Regions from separate parts of the Pseudomonas sp. S3_C06 genome, predicted to be linked through region 1. Evidence: riboswitches for the same ligand, from Rfam matches in the RefSeq annotation. Region 1 holds a riboswitch; each other region holds the start of a gene.
What was found. A riboswitch is a leader RNA that binds a small molecule or an ion and turns the genes downstream of it on or off. The one in region 1 is predicted to bind cobalamin.
Positions count from the first base shown of each region.

Region 2: linked by a shared signal. The riboswitch ahead of cobO (cob(I)yrinic acid a,c-diamide adenosyltransferase) and the one ahead of cobW (cobalamin biosynthesis protein CobW) in region 1 are both predicted to bind cobalamin.
Region 3: linked by a shared signal. The riboswitch ahead of AB4N44_RS29395 (ABC transporter substrate-binding protein) and the one ahead of cobW (cobalamin biosynthesis protein CobW) in region 1 are both predicted to bind cobalamin.
Region 4: linked by a shared signal. The riboswitch ahead of AB4N44_RS04630 (TonB-dependent receptor plug domain-containing protein) and the one ahead of cobW (cobalamin biosynthesis protein CobW) in region 1 are both predicted to bind cobalamin.

Region 1 is NZ_CP162747.1:100,389-105,993, forward strand. It holds gene AB4N44_RS00365 (cobalamin biosynthesis protein) at 1-308, opposite strand, end outside; gene AB4N44_RS00370 (CbtA family protein) at 305-1,006, opposite strand; gene AB4N44_RS00375 (CbtB domain-containing protein) at 1,018-1,215, opposite strand; cobalamin riboswitch at 1,340-1,561, opposite strand; cobalamin riboswitch at 2,478-2,689, shown strand; gene cobW (cobalamin biosynthesis protein CobW) at 2,789-3,862, shown strand; gene cobN (cobaltochelatase subunit CobN) at 3,866-5,605, shown strand, end outside.
Region 2 is NZ_CP162747.1:5,786,530-5,792,134, reverse strand. It holds gene cbiB (adenosylcobinamide-phosphate synthase CbiB) at 1-168, opposite strand, end outside; gene bluB (5,6-dimethylbenzimidazole synthase) at 165-815, opposite strand; gene AB4N44_RS25785 (cobyrinate a,c-diamide synthase) at 812-2,212, opposite strand; gene cobO (cob(I)yrinic acid a,c-diamide adenosyltransferase) at 2,209-2,820, opposite strand; cobalamin riboswitch at 2,902-3,131, opposite strand; gene AB4N44_RS25775 (hypothetical protein) at 3,295-3,879, shown strand; gene AB4N44_RS25770 (PQQ-dependent sugar dehydrogenase) at 3,946-5,259, shown strand; gene AB4N44_RS25765 (C40 family peptidase) at 5,395-5,605, opposite strand, start outside.
Region 3 is NZ_CP162747.1:6,596,012-6,601,616, forward strand. It holds gene metE (5-methyltetrahydropteroyltriglutamate--homocysteine S-methyltransferase) at 1-271, shown strand, start outside; gene AB4N44_RS29380 (GNAT family N-acetyltransferase) at 476-982, shown strand; partial or broken gene AB4N44_RS29385 (ABC transporter ATP-binding protein) at 966-1,634, opposite strand; gene AB4N44_RS29390 (FecCD family ABC transporter permease) at 1,727-2,731, opposite strand; gene AB4N44_RS29395 (ABC transporter substrate-binding protein) at 2,740-3,753, opposite strand; cobalamin riboswitch at 3,897-4,090, opposite strand; gene AB4N44_RS29400 (Ppx/GppA phosphatase family protein) at 4,133-5,068, opposite strand; gene phnX (phosphonoacetaldehyde hydrolase) at 5,419-5,605, opposite strand, start outside.
Region 4 is NZ_CP162747.1:1,069,982-1,075,586, reverse strand. It holds gene AB4N44_RS04640 (ABC transporter substrate-binding protein) at 1-178, opposite strand, end outside; gene AB4N44_RS04635 ((2Fe-2S) ferredoxin domain-containing protein) at 175-534, opposite strand; gene AB4N44_RS04630 (TonB-dependent receptor plug domain-containing protein) at 534-2,471, opposite strand; cobalamin riboswitch at 2,564-2,769, opposite strand; gene AB4N44_RS04625 (MerR family transcriptional regulator) at 3,050-3,499, shown strand; gene AB4N44_RS04620 (P-loop NTPase fold protein) at 3,625-5,436, opposite strand.

The sequences.
Region 1 (5,605 bases):
CTTTCGGCGACGCCATAGCAACCGGTACGTTCGTAAGCGATCTCGGAACGGTGGCTGAGTCGTTCCTGATAACTGGCCAGTTCTGCGCTGCTGAAGTACAGCAACGGCAGCGCCAGCTGTGCGGCGAGTTCCTGGAGACCGGGCTCATCACGCTTCAGGTCGATACTGGCCAAGGCCTTGACTGCTTGCAGCTCAATCCGATGAGCCTGTAACGCCTGATCAAGTAACGCGCGCAGCGTACTGGCCGGGCAGCCGCGCTGGCAGCCCAGGCCGATCACGAAGGTCGGCGCTGCGCTGTCATCGGTCATGCGTGGTATTGGCCATCGCTTTTGCGGCGGAACAACCAGGCGCTGATCAGGCCGAGGGCCAGCCAGAACACCACGTTGGTCAACTGCGAAGCGATTTTGAACTGAGCTTCCAATGCCTCGGGAGCGAGCATCGAATGCACTTGCGGCTGGGGTGCGCCGATTACATGCGGCACAGCAAGGATGGCCACGCCGAGGATTTTCATCAGCCAGTGACGGCTGAACGCAATCAACGACAGGCCGACAGCGGTCGAAGCGGCGGTGCCGATCCACCACATCTGGCGTGAGGCCAGATCAGCAGCGGCAGTGCCCGGCAATTCAGGTGGCAGGCCCATCGTCGGTGCCAGTACGAATGTCGCGTAACCGGCCAGGCCCCAGAGCAAGCCTTGCGAGGTTTTGGTCGGCGCGCGCAGGGTGTACAGGCCCGCGAGCATCAGGGCGAAACCGACGGCAACGACCAGATTGCCGCCCGTGGTCGAGACCACGCGCTGCCAGCCGTCTTCCGGCTCCCAGGCTTCGGCGTCGTGGGTGTGCGCAGCGGTGCCGGCGGCGTGTTCGTGAACTTCTGCAACCGGTTCGGCTTTCTCGAACGTCTCGGCCTGAAGAATCAGTGGCGACACCCAGAAGCTTTGCAGCAGGGTGAGGAGCAGGGCGGCCAGCAGACCGGTGAAACCTGCGGTTTGCGCAATACGCTTGATCATGTCGACAGGTCTCAGTGGCACGGGAACGCGGCGCTGTGGCGGGTATCGTGGGCGGCGTTGTGCACCGCTTCGATGTGCGAGAAACCGGCAAAGTAGACCAGGCTGGCGCCGAGGATCGACGCGAAGATCGCGGCGGCCAGGCGTTGGCTCAGGGTGGTGGTGCTGGCGATTTTGTCCGTGTTGCTGCCGGTGCTGCTGATGATCGACATGGCGCTTCCCTCTGGAATGTCAGTGGGTGAATCGAGCGCATGAAAACCCCTGCGGGTCGGGCTCGCAGAGGTTCGAACAGCGCCCGCCCACCGCGGGTTTGTTATGTTCAGCGACGCACAAGGTGCGGGCTGTGTGTTGCGGGCCGGTCTCCGGGCTCACGAGGGGTTGGCGTCATGCCGACCTGCAAGCGTCACCTTCCCATGCCGTACAGACACAGTGGTTTTGACGCTTCGCTCGCTTACCGTTGCGGGGGCAGCACCGGACTGACATGGCTCTGAGTAAAGCACATGATTCACCGGTTTCCCGTTTCACCCTGTGAAGGGCACCCGTAACAAGTTGTGTAGGAGAGCATGGGGGTGGGGTTTTGGTCAATTTTTGGGTGTATATCCGTTGCTGCGGGTGTGGCTGATTAGGGTTCCGCCCTTACGGCGGGTCACTTTTTCCAGACGCCGAAAAAGTAACCAAAAAGGCTTGCTCCTACGTGCGGCCCGCTCGCTGGGGCTCGGGGTTCCTTCGCTCCGGGATCGATCCGGGCGCAGCGCCTACGGTTTGCTTCGCTGCACCTCCTCTCGCTGTGTTTGGCTGCGCCAAACGGTCGCTACGCTCCCACGCCCGGATCAATCCCTCCACTCAGCCTTCCGACGTCGCCCGTGGATCAAGATCAAGAGCAGGCGAGCTGACACTCGGCCTATTGAGTGGTGAAGAGCGGGGCGTGGTCGGCTTTGGATTTGTGGTGGTGCTTCCCCTCACCCCAGCCCTCTCCCGAGGGAGAGGGGGCCGATTTTTGGGCTTTTCAAAGCTTGAGTTCAACTCGGTATCGCACGTCGGCGTAGCTCTCCCAAACACCTCGGTCAGTCCCCTCTCCCTTGGGGAGAGGGCTAGGGTGAGGGGCTCTTGATCTGGTTTTTGATCCTGCTTTGGCTTTGGCTTTGGCTTTGGCTTTTGATCTTTTGCCCCTTCGGCAGGCCGAGCGAAGGTGTTCATCCGGGGGTAGGCGCGTAGCGCCGTGCGGCGAAGCCGCACACATCGAGAGGAGGTGCAGCGAAGCAAACCGTAGGCGATGCCCCCGGATGGACACCGTAGCGAGGGAACACTGAGCCTCAGCGAAGTGCCGTACGCCGGGGCAAAGCCTTTTGGTTCCTTTTTGGCGTTTGAAAAAGGGACTCGCTGTAAGAGCGAAACCGCCAGAAGCAGCACCCGCAGCAACGGATATGCCCCCAATCCAAAACCCCCAAAGCATTGACCCAAAACCACACCATGCGTAGCCTTGCGCTTTCGAGGTTCTTCGGCCGTTGCCGAAGCTAAGAAGGGAACGCGGTCAATGCCGCGGCTGCCCCCGCAACTGTGAACGGTGATGTTCGCTGCCACGCCACTGCCAGCTCAACCCATGAGCCAGCGGGAAGGCGCAGCCAACGCCAGGCCCAATGCCTGAACACCGTCAGCCAGGAGACCTGCCTCGTCACAGATTCTCACTACAACCGGGCGGGGTGATCCGGTGGCGAACGCTTCCGGCGCGCACGCGCGTGGCCGGTTCTCGTCCCGTATGCCCGCCGCTTGCCAAAGGGCATACCGATGAAAACACTGGCCAAACTCCCCGTCACCATCGTCACCGGCTTCCTCGGCTCGGGCAAAACCACGCTGCTGCGGCACATGCTCGATAACGCCCAAGGCCGTCGCATCGCGGTGATCGTCAATGAGTTCGGCGAGCTGGGCATCGACGGTGAAATCCTCAAGCAATGCACCATCGGCTGCACCGAAGAAGAAGCCACCGGCCGCGTCTACGAACTGGCCAACGGCTGTCTGTGCTGCACCGTTCAGGAAGAATTTTTTCCGGTGATGCGTGAACTGGTCGCGCGTCGCGGTGACCTCGATCACATCCTCATCGAAACCTCGGGCCTGGCCCTGCCAAAACCGCTGGTGCAAGCCTTCCAGTGGCCGGAAATCCGCAGCGCCTGCACCGTTGACGCGGTGATCACCGTGGTCGACAGCCCGGCCGTAGCCGCTGGCACCTTCGCCGCGTTCCCGGATCAAGTCGATGCGCAGCGCAAACTCGACCCGAACCTCGATCACGAATCGCCGCTGCACGAACTGTTCGCCGACCAACTGGCCAGCGCCGACCTCGTCATCCTCAACAAGGCCGATCAGACCAGCCCGGAAGACCTCGCTCGCGTTCGCGCAGAAGTCGCCGAAGAATTGCCGCCCGCCGTCAAAATCATCGAAGCCAGCAACGGCCGTCTGCCACTGGACGTGTTGATCGGCCTCGGCGCCGGTTCCGAAGAACACATCGACAGCCGCCACAGCCACCATGATCACCACCACGGTGAAGGCGATGACGACCACGATGACCACGATCACGACGCCTTCGATTCGATCTCCATCGAACTTCCGCAAGCTGATGAAAGCCTACTGCTCGACGCCCTGACGCAACTGGTGGTCAAGCACGGCATCTTGCGCGTGAAGGGCTTTGCGGCCATTCCGAACAAGCCAATGCGTTTGCTGATCCAGGGCGTGGGCACGCGTTTCGACAAGCATTTCGACCGTCAGTGGGGTGCCGAGGAAGCGCGCGTCACGCGTCTGGTGCTGATCGGTCAGGAACTCGACGCCGCCCAACTCGAAGCGCAACTGCGCGCTGCGCTCAGCGTTTAAACCATGCACCTGCTCAGGACTCAGCCCGGCGGTTTCGTCTCGGATGACAACATTGCCGACCTTGGCCAAACCCCCGCCGAGCTGGTGATCCTGTGCAGCGGCGACTCCAGCCTGGCGCTGCTCGCCGAAGCCGCGCAGCAGTTGCCGGAAGATTATCCGAGCCTGCGTCTGGCCAATCCGATGCAGGTGCAGAATCACGCTTCGGTCGATCTGTATGTCGACGAAGTGCTGCGTCACGCCAAGGTCATTCTGATCTCGCTGCACGGCGGCATTGCCTATTGGCGTTATGGCGTCGAGCGCTTGGTCGAGCTAGCCGAACGTGGCGTGCAGGTGATTCTGGTACCGGGCGATGACCGTCCCGATCCGGAGCTCAGCGACTTGAGCACCGTCAATGCAGAAGATCGCGACCGGCTCTGGCAGTTTTTGCGTCAGGGCGGTCTGGGCAACGCGCTGGATTTCTTCCGCTGTCTGGCCAGCCGTTGGCTCGCCCGCGATTACGCCTGGGAAGAACCGCAAACCCTGCCGCGCACGGCGATTTACCACCCGAACAAAACCAGCGCCGCACTGAGTGACTGGCAAGCCGAATGGCTGCCGGAAAACCCGGTGGCGGCGGTGCTGTTTTACCGCTCGCACCTGCAAGCGGCGAACACCGCGTTCATCGATGTTTTCTGCCAGCGCTTGCAGGCAGCGGGGTTGAATCCGCTGCCGATCGCGCTGGCCAGTCTGAAAGAACCCGGCTGCCTGGCGGTGGTCGAGGATTGGCTGGATGAAGTCGAGGCGGGGGTGATTCTCAACACCACTGGATTCGCTCAGTCCAGCCCTGAAGCGCCGCATCTGCGGCCGTTTCGCCGCAATATTCCGGTGATCCAGGCGATCTGCGCGCAGGACAACGAGCCCGGCTGGCGTGACAGTGAGCAAGGTCTGGGGCCACGGGATCTGGCGATGCACATTGCCTTGCCGGAACTCGACGGGCGCATCATCAGTCGGCCGATCAGTTTCAAGGATCTGGCCTGGCGCAGTGAGCGCAGCCAGTCCGATGTGGTCTGCTACCGCGCGCAGCCTGAGCGCATGGATTTTGTCGCGGAACTGGCGCGGCGCTGGATTGCTCTGGCACGGGTGCCGAATGGCGAAAAACGCATTGCGCTGATTCTCGCCAATTACCCGACCCGCGACGGACGCATCGGCAACGGCGTCGGCCTCGACACGCCCGCAGCGGCGCTGAATATCCTGCGCGCGTTGCAGGCTGAGGGTTATCCGCTCACCGCTGAACTGCCGGGCAGCGGCACCGAGTTGATCCAGCAATTGCTCGGCGGCGTCAGCAACGATCTCGACACGATTGATCTGCGCCCGTGCCAGCAAAGCCTGGCGATGGACGCGTACCTGACGATGTTCAATGCGCTGCCCGAGGCCAATCGCGCCGCCGTTGTCGAACGCTGGGGCCCGCCGCAAAACGATCCGATGTGCCGCGACGGGCGGATGATGATTGCTGGTCTGCGCTTCGGCCTGACCTTCGTCGGCATTCAGCCGGCGCGCGGTTATCAGGTCGATCCGAGCGCGGTCTATCACGATCCCGATCTGGTGCCGCCGCACGGTTATCTGGCGTTCTATTTCTGGTTGCGCAACACCTACGGCGCCCACGGCGTGATTCACGTCGGCAAGCACGGCAACCTCGAATGGCTGCCGGGCAAAGGCGTTGGCCTTTCGGAAAACTGCTGGCCGGACGCAGTGCTCGGGCCGCTGCCG
Region 2 (5,605 bases), 1.0 Mb from region 1:
CACCCACGCAGTGACGCCATGGCTGCGCCAGCCCCGGCCACCGGCGTTGAATCGTTGCTCGATGCGCCCGGCGAAATTGCCGAACGCCACCAGCGGATGCCAGCGTTTCGGTTCACCCAACAGCGCATCCAGCGCCACTGCGGCGACACTCAACAACGCCACACTCATTGACTCACTCCCCAATAATTTTCATACAGCAACTCATTGAGCGGCCGCGCCTGCGCCCACCCTTCGAGTACCAGCATCGGCGCCGGATAGAACTCCTTGACCGGGCCCAGACATAAAACCGCCAGAGGTTTTGCGCCTTCGGGCAACTTCAAAAGATCAGCCAGTGCCTGAGGCTCGAACAGTGAAACCCAACCCATGCCCAGACCTTCGGCGCGCGAGGCCAGCCACAGATTCTGGATTGCGCAGGACAGCGAGGCCATGTCCATTTCCGGCAGCGTGCGGCGACCGAAGATGTGTTTTTCGCGATCGTCCATCAATGCGGCAACCAACACCTCGGCGCAGTCATGGATGCCTTCGACTTTGAGTTTCATGAACTCGTCACTGCGCTCGCCGAGGGCTTCTGCGGTGCGGACGCGTTCTTCTTCCACGAGGTTCTGGATCTGCCCGCGCAGGGCTCGGTCGCTGATACGGATGAAACGCCAGGGCTGCATCAGGCCGACGCTTGGGGCCTGGTGGGCGGCTTCCAAGAGTCGGCGCAGCAGATCCGGCTCGACCGTGCCGCCAGTGAAGTGGCGCATGTCGCGGCGTTCGGCGATGGCTCGATAAACCGCTTCGCGTTCGGCTTCGGAGAATGTGTTGTCGGTCATGGCCCTTTCGCGAGCAGGCTCGCTCCCACAGGGGATTGCATTTCGTCAGGCACGACATCGCCCACTGTAGGAGTGAGCCTGCTCGCGATAGCGTCCTCAAGGGACGGTGCAAACAATGCTGCGACAGCCACAGGATTCGACGGAAAATAGAAGTGCACATAAGAGGCCGTCATCCGCCCTTCCCGATAAACCGCCTCGGCCCCACGTCCACCATTCGGGCTCAAACCCCGTGCAATCGGCGCCAGTTCGGTAGTCGTCAGGGAATGATGATAAGTGTGCCCACGCAGCGAACCTTCCGGCAGATCCACCGCTTGCAACGCCAACGCCGCCAGACGCTTCTGCATCACCGCGTCGCCTTTGAGCAGCCCAACCAATTCGGCGCGAGTGCCTTCAACGTCCGTCAGCGAATCGAGCAGATACAGCATCCCGCCACATTCAGCGAGCAACGGTTTACCCGCTGAATGATGCGCACGAATCGCTTCAACCATCGCGGTGTTCTGCGCCAGCGCAACGTGATGCAACTCCGGATAACCACCGGGCAGATACACGCTGTCCGCTTCAGGTAATTGCGTGTCGCGGATCGGCGAGAAGAAACTCAACTCAGCACCCATCGCCCGCAGCAGATCCAGACTCGCGCCATAGGTGAAGGCAAACGCTTCATCACGGGCGACGGCGATTCGTACATTCTTCAGCAGCGGCTCGACAGCGATGATGTCAGGCGCGGCGAACTCAACCGCCGGTGGCAGCGCTACCTCACAGCTGCTGGCGAGAGCGTCGGCAGCGGCGTCGAGACGCACATCGAGGTCATTCAGTTCGCTGGCCTGCACCAGGCCGAGATGCCGGCTCGGCAGTTCGATGCCTGTTTCGCGGGACAACGCGCCGTACCAGCGCAGCCCCTCCGTGAGGCTGCCTTCGAGCAACTGCGCATGGCGCAAGGTGCCGACGCGATTGGCGAGCACACCGGCAAACGGCAGATCCGGCTGATACTTCGCTAAACCTAGAGCCAACGCACCAAAGGTCTGCGCCATGGCCGTCCCATCAATCACGCCAAGCACCGGTACACCGAAGTGCCGCGCCAGATCGGCACTGGACGGCGTGCCATCGAACAGGCCCATCACGCCCTCGATCAGAATCAGATCCGCCTCGGCAGCGGCTTCCCACAACAGACGACGACTCTCCTGCTCGCCAACCATCCACATGTCCAATTGATACACCGGCGCACCGCTGGCGCGCTCGAGAATCATCGGATCAAGGAAGTCCGGGCCGCATTTGAACACGCGCACTTTGCGCCCCTGATTGCGATGCAAACGGGCGAGCGCGGCGGTGACGGTGGTCTTGCCCTGACCGGAAGCCGGCGCGGCGATGAGCACCGCCGGGCAGTGACGTGGTTGATTCAAAGTTCGACGCCTTTCTGCGCTTTGATGCCGGCCTGGAAGGCGTGTTTGAGCATGCCCATTTCGGTGACCGTATCGCCCATCTCGATCATTTCCGGCTTGGCCGCGCGACCGGTAACGATCACGTGCTGCATCGGCGGACGCGCCTGCAAATCGCTGAGCACCTGATCGAGATCGAGGTAGCCGTGTTTGAGGGCGATGTTCAATTCGTCGAGCACCACCAGACCGATCGACGGATCGCGCAGCAGTTCACGGGACACGGCCCACGCGGCTTCGGCAGCGGCGATGTCGCGCTGACGATCCTGGGTTTCCCAGGTGAAGCCTTCGCCCATCACGTGGAAGCGAACTTGCTCGGGGAAGCGGCGGAAAAACAGCTCTTCGCCGGTGCTGTTGCGGCCCTTGATGAACTGCACCACACCGCACTGCATGCCGTGGCCCATGGCGCGGGCGAGCATGCCGAACGCCGAGCTGCTTTTGCCTTTGCCATTGCCGGTCAGCACCAGCACCAGACCGCACTCGTCGGGCGAGTTGGCAATGCGTTCGTCGATCACGGCTTTTTTGCGCTGCATACGGGCCAGATGGCGTTCGTCGCGCTCGGGGGAATCAGTCATGGGGGAGCTCTCCGTTGAGGCTGGATAACGGCGGGCAGGCACAAGAATAGACGGCAAAAAGCCTGGCATCGCCCACCGTGATGCCGCTGGATGGATCAGGCCGGTCTCCGGGCTCATGAGCGGCGTTGGCCTGACTGCGCGCCTTCCCGCTTCTTTCGAGGCAGTGGCTCAAGGCGCAGCTTTCACTCATTTACCGTTGCGGGGGCAGCGCCGGGATCGTGGTAGTTCTTCGTGCGAAGACAACCCTCACCGGCTTCCCTGTTTCACTCTGTCGACGCAGGTCACAGAGCACCTGAAACAAGCCGCGAAGGTTAGAGGGTTGGGGGTGGAGCGTCAATTAAAGAGGCGGCCATCGGGCGAATAACTGCCGCCGATCAATTATCTGCCGCCAATCTTGTGCCACACTGATACAAATGATATCAAAGAGCCATGCTTTTCCCGAAAAGCCCACCACAACAATAAAGGATGATGACGATGCAAGGCATGATCATCAGCAACCCGCGCCTGGAATTCCTGCGCCCGGTGCTCGAACGCTGGTTTGACTGTATCGACCGTTACAACGCCGTGCGCGGCGACAGCGATACCCCTTACTGGCATGACGAGAAAGCCAATCTCGGACTGCTCTCGGCGGCGGCCTGGATGGCTGAGCTGGTGACCTTGAACGAAACTCCCACGCGCAAGCAGAACGAAGAAGGCGAGCGCAACGCTCGCGCCGATCTGTTTCTGGCCGGCGCCGAAGACCGCGCCTTTATCCAGGCCACTCAGCGCTGGCCGAAGGTCACCAACCTGAATCTGACCCAAGCCCTGCTCGATATCACCAACGACGCCAAACGCATCAGCTACGCCAGCGATCTCAAGCTCGGCTGCCTGTTTATCGCGCCGCAAAAACCCCAGCACAGCGCCAGCCCCGAAGAGCTGCAGGACATGGTCGACGATCTGCAAAAGGAACACACCTGCGCGGTCGCCTGGTATTTCCCTTACGCCTACCGCAAGTTGCGCAGCGAAGCGGGCAACTATCACCCGGGCATCGCCGTGCTGTTCAAGGAAGCCCGCAGCTGAGCAGTTGAACCATCGGGCTTGCGCCCTCCTCTATGATTAGGAATGCATTCATAGGGAAGATCAGCAATGCGCAAGCCCCAGCTCGTTTTTGTCATCGCCTTCGCCGGAGGGCTCGCCGCCTGCGGTGAGACCTCCAGCCTGCAAGTCTCCGACGGCACCGGCCCGTCGCCGAAGCTGCCCGAACCGAACAAGACCCTGATCCCGACGGTGAACATCGCCCCGGCGATCGGCTGGCCCGAGGGCGGCAAACCGACAGCGGCGGCTGGCACCCAGGTGGCAGCGTTCGCCGAAGGCCTCGATCATCCGCGCTGGTTGTATGTGCTGCCCAACGGCGATGTGCTGGTGGCGGAAACCAATGCTCCGCCAAAACCGGATGACAGCAGCGGGATTCGCGGCTGGGTCATGAAGAAGGTCATGGGCAAGGCCGGCGCTGGCGTGCCCAGCCCAAACCGCATCACCTTGCTGCGTGACGCCGACCACGATGGCGTCGCTGAGACGCGCACAGTGTTCCTGCAAAACCTCAACTCACCTTTCGGTATGACGCTGGTCGGCAACGATCTGTACGTCGCCGATACCGATCGCCTGCTGCGCTTTAACTACGAACCGGGCGCGACCGAGATCAAGTCGCAGCCAATCAAGGTTGTCGATTTGCCTGGCGGCACGCTGAATCACCACTGGACCAAAAACGTCATCGCCAGCAAGGACGGCAGCAAGTTGTACGTCACGGTCGGCTCGAATAGCAACGTCGGCGAAAATGGTCTGGATAAGGAAGAAGGTCGCGCCGCGATCTGGGAAGTTGATCGGGCGACCGGCAATCACCGGATCTTTGCCTCGGGCATCCGCAACCCCAATGGCCTGGCCTGGGAACCCACCAGTGGCGCGCTGTGGACGGCAGTGAATGAACGTGACGAGATCGGCAGTGATCTGGTGCCGGACTACATCACCTCTGTGAAGGACGGTGGTTTCTATGGCTGGCCGTTCAGCTACTACGGCCAACATGTCGATGTCCGCGTTACGCCGCAAAACCCGGATCTGGTGACCAAGGCCATTGCCCCGGATTACGCCGTCGGGCCGCACACTGCGTCTTTGGGCCTGACGTTCGCCGAGGGCAACAACCTGCCGGCGCAGTTCAAGGAAGGTGCCTTTATCGGCCAGCACGGCTCATGGAATCGCAAACCGCACAGTGGCTACAAAGTGATTTTCGTGCCGTTTACCGGCGGCAAGCCGAGTGGCACACCGGTGGATGTGCTGACCGGGTTCCTCGACAAGGATGAGAATGCACTGGGCCGCCCGGTGGGCGTGGTGATCGATCAGCAGGGTGGCTTGCTGGTGGCGGATGATGTCGGCAACAAGGTGTGGCGAGTGTCGGCCAGCAAATAATTTTCGCCATGCACAAACAACTGTAGGAGTGAGCCTGCTCGCGATAGTGCCATATCAGTCGACATCATCGTTAACTGAATGACCGTTATCGCGAGCAGGCTCACTCCTACATTAGTGGATTGTGTGAGGCTTGAATTAAGGGTTATGCGCCAAATGCTCCGGCTGCAACACCCGCTTGGCACTCAGATAAGCCTTCTGCCAATACGCCTTCGACAGACTGTCCAGCTTCACCGTGCCGCCCGTGGCCGGCGCATGCACAAAGCGCCCTTCGCCGACGTAGATCCCCGCATGACTGACCTGCGAGCCGCCATTGGTGGCGAAGAAGATCAGATCGCCGGTCTGCAAG
Region 3 (5,605 bases), 190 kb from region 1:
CTCGCGTTCCGACATGGAATTGCTGGATGCCTTCGAAGCCTTCGCTTACCCGAACGACATCGGCCCGGGCGTTTACGACATTCACTCGCCACGCATCCCGGATGCTGCGGAAATGGCTAATCTGCTGCGCAAGGCCGCCAAGCGGATTCCGGCTGAGCGGCTATGGGTCAACCCGGATTGCGGTTTGAAAACCCGTGGCTGGCCGGAGACGGAAGCGGCGCTGGTGCACATGGTCACCGCCGCCCGGCAGCTGCGTAAAGAGTTGGCGTAACCCTCACCCGGCATGAAACACAACACCTGTGGGAGCGAGCCTGCTCGCGAAAGCGTCCTGTCAGTCAACATCATTGTTGGATGATCTGCCGCCTTCGCGAGCAGGCTCGCTCCCACAGGGTTTTGTGCAAGTCATGAGATTGGATGGCTTCGCGGGACCTGTTGTTGCTACTGTGGCCAGCCGCAGTCCAGGCGCTTTCGCTACATGAAACATCACCCCTTTATTCAAGCTGTTTCCGACGCCGACATTCCTGCCGTGCTGGATTTTGTCTTCAAGGCCCGTGCCGAGCTTTTCCCCAAGCTCAACGCGACCGGCATGCCTGACGATCTGGCGCGTTTTGCCGAGGTTTATCTGCGTGGGGAAGGGCGCTTTCTGATTGCTCGTCACGAAGGGCAGATCGTTGCCTCCATCGGCTATCTCCCTTACGACCGGCGCTTCCCGAACCTTGATTATCCCGGCCGCAAGGTAGTGGAAATCGTGCGCCTGTTCGTCGTGCCTTCACAACGGCGTTCCGGGTTGGCCGCGGCGTTGTATCGATCACTCAAAGACCTGGCACTCGCCGACGGAGTCGGGGTGATCTACCTGCACACCCATCCGTTTCTGCCGGGGGCCATCGAGTTCTGGCAGCGGCAGGGTTTCGAGATTATTGACGTCGACGCTGACCCGGTGTGGCAGACCACGCACATGCACAACGTCATGAGTGAAATCTGAGAATCTGCGCCCCATCAAACGGATCTGTCAGATAGTGCGCCCTGACCCCGAAAGTGTCTTGTAACCGCTGCGGTGTCAGCACTTCCAGCGGCGCGCCCAGCGCCACCAGTCGCCCGCGCTCCAGCACCGCCAGACGATCGCATTTCAACGCCTGATTAAGATCATGCAAGGCGATCAGCGTGGTCACCGGCAACGCCTGCACCACGTTGAGAATGGTCAGCTGATGCTGAATGTCGAGGTGGTTGGCCGGTTCGTCCAGCAACAGGATTTGCGGTCGCTGCGCCAGGGCCCGAGCGATGTGTACCCGTTGTCGCTCACCACCGGACAGGCTGCGCCAGAGACGGGTGCGCAGGTGCATCGCGTCGACGTCGGTCAGCGCCTGCTGAACAATGGCGTCGTCGGCCGCGGACCACGGTTGCAGCGCCGACAGCCAAGGCGTACGCCCCAGCGCCACCGCATCGAACACGCGAATGCCGTCGTCGGTGTCGGCCTGTTGCTCGACCACCGCAAGCTTTTGCGCAATGCTGCGCCGGGCCATTTTGCCCAGGTGCTGACCTTCGAGCAGCACCTCGCCAGCGCTCGGTTCACGCAGCCCGGCCAGCAGTTTGAGCAGGGTGGATTTGCCGGATCCATTCGGCCCGACGATGCCGAGGGTTTCGCCGCGCTGAACTTCAAGGCTGACACCGCTGAGCAACTCGGCGCCGCGCACTCTGAAGCTCAGACCAGAACAACTCAAAACACTATTCATCGAGCGGACCTGCGGCCTACCAGAATCAAGGCAAACACCGGCGCGCCGACCAGCGCGGTAATCACCCCGACCGGAATCACCTGGCCCTTGATCAACGTGCGCGACAGCACATCAGCGGCAATCAGAAACACTGCGCCGCCCAACGCACTGGCCGGCAACAAGCGCGCATGCCCGGTGCCGAGCAACAGCCGCGCGGCGTGGGGAATCACCAACCCGACAAAACCGATCGAACCGACAATCGACACCATCACCGCCGTCACCAGTGCCGCGCAGCCAATCAGCAGAATCTGCACACGTCGCACCGGAATGCCGAGGGATGCCGCCGAATCCGCACCAAAGGTAAACGCATCCAGCGCCCGCCGATGCCACAGACACACAACCAACCCCAACACGGCCACCGGCACCGCCAGCCACACCGAAGGCCAGCGCACGCCGCCGAGATTGCCCAACAGCCAGAACATGATGCCGCGCGCCTGTTCAGAGCTGGCCGAGCGGGTGATCAAAAACGCCGTGAGCGCGTTGAACAGCTGCGAGCCGGCGATCCCGGCAAGAATGATCTGCCCGGTGCCGCTGGCCGAACCGCTGACTCGCGCCAGTACAATCACCAGCACGAACGCCGTGACTGCGCCGGCAAATGCGCCGACTGACAACGAGATGATCCCGGCGCCAACACCGAGTAACGCCACCATCACCGCCCCGGTCGAGGCGCCGGCAGAAATCCCCAGCAGATAAGGATCGGCCAGCGGGTTGCGCAACAGCGACTGCAAAATCACCCCGCACGTCGCCAGACCGGCACCGCATGCAGCCGCGACCAGTGCGCGGGTCAGGCGGTAGTTCCAGACGATGCCTTCGTCGATAGGATCCAGCGCGTACCCGGCGCCCCACAATTTGTTCGCCAGCACTTGCACGACCACGCCCGGTTCAATCGAGGTTTCGCCGATGGCCACACCAGCGACCACTGCAATCAACAGTGTCACCAAGGCCAGCAGCGTACGGATCAGACTGGCACTCATTGCGACAGGTCATTGCCGTTGATGGCCGTGGCCAATTGCTCGATGCCATCGAACATGCGCAGGCTCGCCTGCATGGCCATGGCGTCAAGAATGATGATGCGGTTGTGCTTCACCGCGTCCATGTTGCGCGTCACCGGGTCAGTGCGCAGGAAGGCGAGTTTCTTTTCATAGTCGTCGGCGGGGAAGCGTCGACGGTCCATGCGCGCGATGACGAGAAAGGTTGGATTAGCCTTGGCGATGGTTTCCCAGCCGACCGTTGGCCACTCTTCATCGGACGCCACCACGTTACGCACGCCGAGGGTGCTGAGCATGAAATCGGGAACGCCTTTGTGCCCGGCCACGAACGGCTCGATGTCCATTTGTGCGCTGGAAAACCAGACCAGCGCGCTGGCATCCTTCAGCTGTTTGCCTTGGGCTGTGGCAATCGATTTGGCGAGGCTGGCTTTGAGCTCGTCGTTGAGCTGCTGGCCACGCTCCTGAACATCGAAGATCTGCGCCAGTTGGCTCACGCTTTTGTAAATCGTCTCGATGCGAAACGGCGCCAGTCGCGTGCCATCGGCGCCGACGAGGTTGTCCTTGGCTTCGCAATCGGAAGGCAGCAGGTAGGTCGGAATCTTCAGTTCATGAAATTGCTCGCGAGTGCCGACCGCGCCTTGCGGGCCGACCATCCATTCCAGCTCCACGGCGACCAGTTCCGGGCGCTTGCCGATCACCGATTCGAAACTTGGCTCGTTGTCAGCCAAACGCTCGATCTTGTCGTCCTGGGCTTTGTATTTGGCCAGCACATTGTTGAACCACAACGAGGTGCCGACGACTTTGTCGCCCAGGCCCATGGCGTAGAGCATTTCCGTGCCGGCCTGGCCGATGGTCACGGTGCGCGTCGGTGCGTGCTGGAAGGTCAGGGTGCTGCCGCAGTTTTCGACCGTCAGCGGATAGACCGTCGGTGCCGCATGCGCCATGGCGCCAAAGCTCAGGCCGGTGATCAGGGTGGCAACGCGGGGCAGCAGCATGGGGCAGTCTCCAGGGGAACCGTACGGGAGCGGGAGAGTACGGATTGGAAACACACCATCGAACGCAGTCAGGAAAACAGCGCAAGGCCGGGCAGCCAACGAAGACGCGCACGGCACGATGTCCTTCCCGGACACCCCGCCGGTTAGTAATCACTGTGCCGGCAGGTCTCCTGACTGATGCGTCATCGCCTGGCTCCGGCCTTCCCGGGATTCACCCAGTGGCAGTCGTGGAGCAGGCTCGGCATCTACAGTTGCGGGGGCAGTTCCGATCAGTGCTGAGCAAGCACCTCGGATTCCCTGTTAGTCCCGTTCGGGAACCGGCGGCGGCATGGTAGTCGATCGAGCCGCTGAAGGGGAGACGAATCTGCCGTGACGAGGATTAGTGCTGGCTCATCAAACCGTGCAACACGCCTAAACGCAGGCCCGGTTCGGAGGGCAGCATTTGCGCGATGCCGAACACCTTGAACGCCGCCAGCATCAACACCAGACCGCCGGGCAGAATGCTTTGGCGATGCGCTTGCAGGCCGGCGAGCTTGAGCTGTTGCACGTTGTTCACCTTCAGCAGAAGCAACGACAGGCGCAGCAGTCCGCCGTAGGTGATACCGTCCTGACCGTAGTCGTTGAGGCGATTGGCCTTGAGCACTTTGGCCAGCATGCGCGCGGTGCCGGACGAACCGATGGTTTGCTGCCAGCCCTGAGCGCGATAGCGTCGGGCAACCTTTTCAAACTGCAGGATGGCAAAGCGTTCGGCCTCCTGTAGGGCACCGGCGGACACGTCACCGCCGCGAAAGAAGCGCGTGCTCAAGGTGCCACTGCCGATGGCGATGCTTTCGGTGAGCAATGGTTGTGAGCCTTGGCCGAGGATCAGCTCGGTGGAACCGCCGCCGATATCGACCACCAGGCGCAGGTCTTCAGCGCTTGGCAAGGCGTGGGTCACGCCGGCGTAGACCAGCCGCGCCTCTTCATGGCCGCAAATGACGTCGATGGGAAAGCCCAGATGCCGCTCGGCACTGGCCAGAAACAGTTGCGCATTGTCGGCCTCGCGCACTGCGCTGGTCGCCACCGCGCGAACCCGGCCGGCCTCGAAACCGCGCAGCTTCTTGCCGAACCGCGCCAATGCCTGCCAGCCGCGATCCAGTGCCAACGCATCCAGCGCACCACCATCAAAACCTTCGGCGAGACGCACGGGTTCACGCAGGGTTTTCACTTCCTGAATCTGCAAGCCCTTTCGACTGCGCACTGACTGGCCGATCATCAGGCGAAAGGCGTTCGAACCCAGGTCGATGGCGGCAAACAGCGAGGCGTCGTCTTTCATGGGAATCCTTGCAATGCATCCGTCGCGAGGCTCAAGACGGTTTGCGAGGATTCTGCCGTGATCTTGATGACATCCTGATGACGGGGGGCGGGGCGGTCGAATGAATGTGCGGCTGTCATGACACTGTCATTATCCGGCGTCTATGCTGAGGCCAATACATCGCGTGTTCTTAAAGTTTTTGCTGCCAGTTTTGGCAGCTTTTTTTTGCCTGCGATTTGGCAATGCCGCGAACTGATCGTTCCCACGCTCCGCGTGGTAATGCCTCTAGGGACGCTCCGCGTCCAGTGACGCGGAGCGTCACGGGCTGCATTCCCACGCAGAGCGTGGGAACGATCAGGGGTAGGGGCTACTCAGCAGGCTTGCGGGGTTTCGCCCCGGGCCAGACGCGCATTGATGTCTTCGATTACCTCGGGCAACTCGGCGATGGTGTCGATCAGATAATGCGGGCGCGAGGGGGCGAACATCTTGCCGATCCGCGCACGTTCTTCCGCCAGTCGATCCGACGGCAATGCCTTGTATTGCTCATAGCTCAGGCCC
Region 4 (5,605 bases), 970 kb from region 1:
CGCCGACCAGCGCTGGCCCGGCACCCAGTGCCAGCACGAGATCCGCCGCATGCTGATTGAGCGCGACGATGCGTGAGGGCGCAGCGGCGCGCCAGTCTTCGCCGCAATTACGGTAATGGTCGGCGTACGCGGGGGCCGCGCAGAGCAGGGCACTCAATAACATCCACAACCTGTTCATGGCCGCGCCTTGATCAGCAAGTTCGCAACCACTTCACCGTCCACCAGATGCCCCTCGACCAGCCGCTGCACATCTTCATGGCTGCGCACGCCATACCAGCAGCGCTCCGGATACACGGTCACAATCGGCCCCAGATTGCACGGAAACTGACAATGCGTGCGGGTCAGCAAAACACCGCCCGGCTTCTCGATGCGATCGTGCGCGAGTAAATGCCGGCGCAAGGTTTTCCATAACTGCAAGGCGCCGCGTTGGGTGCAGCGCGGGCCGGTGCAGAGGAACACATGGCGTGCGTGCTCGGGCACGTGCGACCAGTCCGGGTGCGTGTCGACGCCGTCGACGGTTTTGATGTCACTCATCAGAAGCGGTACGTGTAGCGTACTTCGGAGGTGAACGGCCGGCCGAGGTTATCGACGTTGCTCGAACGGCTGGTGACGTAATCGCGGTCGAAGAGGTTTTCCACCAGCAGGCTGACGCGGTGTTGGTGGGCGTTGTCGAGATAGCGATAAGCGTCGGCGTCGACCACTGAATAGTTGCCGTACTCGACCTGCTTCGAGCTTTTGATGTCGCGGATATAGCGGATCGCACCGCCGGCGCCCCACAGGCGGTTTTCCGATTCATAACCCACGCGTGAACGGGCGAAGAAGCTCGGGATGTCGTTGATCGTCACACCGCTGCGCGACTCGGTGAGGTTGCGGGTCATGTCCGCTTGCAGGCTCCACTGATCGTTGAGCGCCAGTTTGGCGTCGGCCTCGAAACCGCGCATCTGGATCGTGCCTTCACCGTTGACCCACTGAATGTCATCGAGGGTGATCAGGTCGTCGATCTTGCGTTTGAACAGGGTCACGCTGGCGCTGAATTCGCGGTCGAGCAGAAAGCCTTTGTAGTCGACACCCAGTTCGGCGTTGCGGCTTTTTTCCGGTTTGAGATTGCGGTTGCCGATCTCGTCGCCCGGCTCGTTGACGAACAGTTGCTCGGCGTTCGGCAGTTTGTAGGCGCTGCCGTACTGACCGCGCACCGCCCAGTTGTCATTGAGGTCATACAGCGAAGTGAGCATGCCGACCGTGGCACTGTCGCCGCCGCTCATGGCCTCGTGACGCACGCCGATGCTCGGGTGCCAGTCGGGCAGGGCGTCGATCTGCGGGCGCAGTTGCGTGTAGAACGCGTGCGCTTCAGCCTTGTCGTTGTCGATAATCAGCACATCGTCCTGGCCCTTGAACCATTGGTTGTCGGTGCCGAACACCAACACATGGCCACCGGGCAATTCTGCTTTGCCTTCGGCCTGCACGCCCCAATCGGTGAAGCCCCAATAGTCGTTGTGGTTGATGACTTTGGTGCCGCCGCCGGCGATGTTGTTGACCCGGGTGTAGCGCGTGTCCCAGTCGTTGATATGGCCTTTGACGAAGTAGCTCAGACGCTCATTGATGGTCTGCTCGAAAGTCGCCGTGGCGATCTGCTGCACGCGGTCGTTGGTGGTCTTGTGATTGTCGACCGGACGGGCGAAGTCGAGGTTGGCGTCGGCGTATTGGTAGAACAGTTCCAGCCGCGCATCCTCGCCAAACGACTGAATCGCCTTGCCGCCGAAGGTGGTGACTTCGTAGGCGCGGTTCTTCTCGCTGACGTTTTTCATGTCGCGGTTGCGATAGGGCTGGTAACCGTCGGAGACGTTGTGGCTGACGTACGCGAGCAAACCGAGATCGCCGAAACCGTTGCTGAAGATGTTTTCGACCCGAGCGTCTTCGGTGGTGCCGCCGAAGCTGTCGACGCCCAGATTCACTTCGCCGGAGGTTTTGCGCGATTGCGGGCTGCGGGTGACGATGTTGATCACCCCCGACACTGCCTGGGTGCCGAACAACAGACTCTGGCCACCCTTGAGCACTTCGATGCGCTCGATGGCGTTGGCCGGCAGGGTGTCCAGATAGAGGCCGCCGTACAGGCGATTGTTCAGGCGCACGCCGTCGAGCAGGATCAGCGTGTCATCGTTGCGCCCGCCCAGCAGCGAATAGGTGCCGTAGTCGAACGGGCCGTTTTTCGGCGCGACATACAGGCCGGGAATAAACATCTGCATGACGCGGCTGACATCGGCACTGGGGCCAGCGCGCTCTATCTGTTCGCGGCTGACGATCTCGACCTTGCTGCCGAACTTCGCCATCTCGGCGACCGTGGTCGACTCCACCGACGGTGCGGAAACGATTTGCTGATTGAGTTCCAGCGGCGTGTCATCTGCCAGCAGCAGGGGACTGAACAAACAGCCGAACAGAAGGGTTGGAGCCGAGGTGTAGAAAGGTCGAATCATTGTCTTCTCGAAAAGGATCTTCGCAGAAGAGCATGCAGGAGAAGGCATCGCGCACAGCCAATACCGGCCCATGCCCGCCCACCGCAGGATTTTGCCAAACAGCAATTCAGGCCGGTCTCCGGGCTCGCGCGTATCGAGGCTTTCACCTTCCCATGGCCGTGCGGCCACAGTGGTGTATCGAAAGCATCACGCGCATACCGTTGCGGGGGCAGCACCGGACTTGTTCGAAAAGAACGTACCGGTTTCCCGTTTCACCCCATGCACGGCGGCATGGGACACCTGAAACTGGGCGGCATCTGAACATTCGAATGACCGTTCGTCAACTTGCCAATTATCGGCTGGGGGGCGACGGCGATAGCCATGAGGATGTCTGCATACACCGCAATACCCTGTAGGAGTGAGCCTGCTCGCGATTGCGCAGGGTCAGTCAACCTATTCGGTGCAGACACTCCGCTATCGCGAGCAGGCTCACTCCTACAGGGGCACAAGATTGGTGTAGATCCTGTCCGCCAGCATTGGCCGTCAAATCCTTGAAGGTTTAAAGTTCACTTCAAAGTCATTTGCAGCTCAGGTCAATCATGAAAATCGGCGAACTGGCAAAAATCAGCGGTCTGGCGCCTTCGCGCATCCGCTTCTATGAGGCGAGCGGGCTGATCAAGTCGGTCGAGCGCAAGGCCAACGGTTATCGCGACTACGCCCCGGAAACCGAGTGGATCCTGCATATCATCACCGGCGCGCAGTCAGCGGGTTTTTCCCTCGAGGAAATCCGCCAGTTACTGCCGGTGAACGCGCAGGAATGGCAGCACGAAGAAATGCTGGTCGGGCTCAAACGCAGGGTCGAAGAAATCAAAATCCTCCAGCAACGCCTGGCGCATAACAAGGCGCAGTTGCTGCGGGTCATTCACGGCATCGAGAGCAAACCGGCCGACGTCGGCTGTGCCGACAACGCGCAGTTGTTGATCAGCCAGATCCGCGAGGAGAAGGCGCCGGTGATTTCCGGCCTGCGTGGCATGGCCTCCGGGAAGTAAAAGCGTATTGAAAGGCCGCCGTTTGACGGTGCTGGCCGATAGATTTAGAGACTCTAGTTTGAGTTCAATGAGAGTCAACGCTTGGCATCACTGTCATGAGAGGATGCCAAGCGGGTATGTGATAGTTACTGGTAAGAGTGAACTACGGGTGCCAACATGCTCTGGAAATTGGCAATCGTCGGGTCAATGAGTTTTTTCAGGTTATATTTTTTCAAGGGCCCCACGTTGTCAAAACGCGCTTCGATTGCGATTTTTACCTTTTCCCAAAAGTCCAGTTCGAGTGTGAGTTCGTTGCTGCCATGATTGGATCTTAAACGGTCCGTGAGATAACGCTCTGAGGCAATCTCAATGAAGTCAGCAATGGCTGTATTAGGAGCCTCGACAAGCGCAGTAACGAACAAATCCACATCAACATCCGTGAAGAACACAGTATGGCGGTGCTCGGTGATCAGTAATTTAACGAGTGTCGTCCGGGTGCCTTGTTTAATGGCCGTATAGAAGCTAGAAAGTTTGTCTGAAGCGTGAGTTTTGGATTTTTCAATCTGGGCTTTTTTGAAAGCGTCCGCGTGCGCACTTATAAAAAACTCGAACGAGTGTGCCAGTTTTTCGTTGCTCTTCAGGTTGGCCACTTCCCACTGAATAAAATCATTGAGATTGCAATTTTTCCAACTGTCGGAACCTTGATGTTTTCTCGGATAAGCACTTATGCAGTTAGCCAGGTCAGTGGCTTCCATATGACTCAAGTCATGTTCAATTAACTTCGCCATCAACTCCGCCTTTCTAAGGAATTTTAGCGGGTGTTCATCATCAAGGCTTAAAATTTCACTTTCCAGCGTATTGTTGAGGAGGAGGAACTCATCATCTTCCAGAGAATGAAAGTAGTTGATTTTTTCCAGCGTGTCCTGCTCGGGTGTCTCCTGTTTTGCAAAAAATGGCAGTGACTCGGAGAGTAAGTTGATTTTTGAGTGGTCGCCGTTAAACAGAACATCGAACCAAAAGTTATCTCTCAAGATTGGTAGTTCCGAAGGGAAGTATTTTTTTGTGAAAGCCGTGCCTGATTGGAAAATATTATTGCATAACAGGTCTTCCTTACGAATCTTGGCAGACCTGACTTCCATGCTGAGTGCAAAAAAGGTTTTGGCTAGCAAGTTTGCGTATTTTTCATGGTCTTGAAATTTACGTTCAAGGGTATCCCACATTTGGGAGAAATCGTCGATTGCCTGTTTTAGCGATCGGAGGTTGCGACAGTCTGACGCGGCATAGGCTTCTACAATTATTTTTTTGAATTGCTGGATGTTATCTGCGTCGTCATGGAGGAATCGCTCAATGACGTCTTCAGCACTGTGATTGACCAGAAAAGTTTTGCTGATAACTTTTTCTTTGAATTTTCTATAGTTCTCTTCCTGCCCTCTCTCGAGTTCCGCTTCGTTGGCAATCAATATGGTTTTTATCTGGCAGGTTTCTACGATGTGGTTGATGTAGCCTAGTAAATCCTGGAGCGGGATTCTAGAGCGTTCAACATCGTCAAGAATCAGCGCGTAGTCGGATTTTCCATCGATGAGCAGGTTGTATAAATTGATATCTCCTGCATTAGCGCTCATGGAGATTTCAGTTTTCATTTCTCCGGGCGCTTCCAGCTTTATTGCGGTCGCCAGTTTTTTGACCGAGCTCCCCAAGAGTTTCATTGCTTTGGAGTTCATGACAGGATAAAAGAATCCTAGTATGCGGTCTTCCACTTCGGATATTTTGTGGAGTCCAAACAGGCTGACTTTAACCAGTTTAAGGTTTTTAATTTTGTTGTTTGTGACAAAAAAATTGATGAAGTGAGTTTTACCACAACCCCAATTCCCGGTGAGTAAAATGGCTTGGCTCGAGTGTTTGCTATTTAGGTAGTGAAGTAAATTCGTTTCGATATTTTCGTTGACTGATTCGGTCATGTGTCATTTCCCTATGAATTTCGAACGATATTAAAAATGCAGTAGAAATTTTCTCTAGCGTTAAATGCGGATTCTGGCCTAGAGCCATCATGCGCAGTGTCTACTTTTCATTAAGGGCAGCGCAATCCCTTTGCCCGTTTTCAGACACCCTCCCGCGTCTGGAATCTTA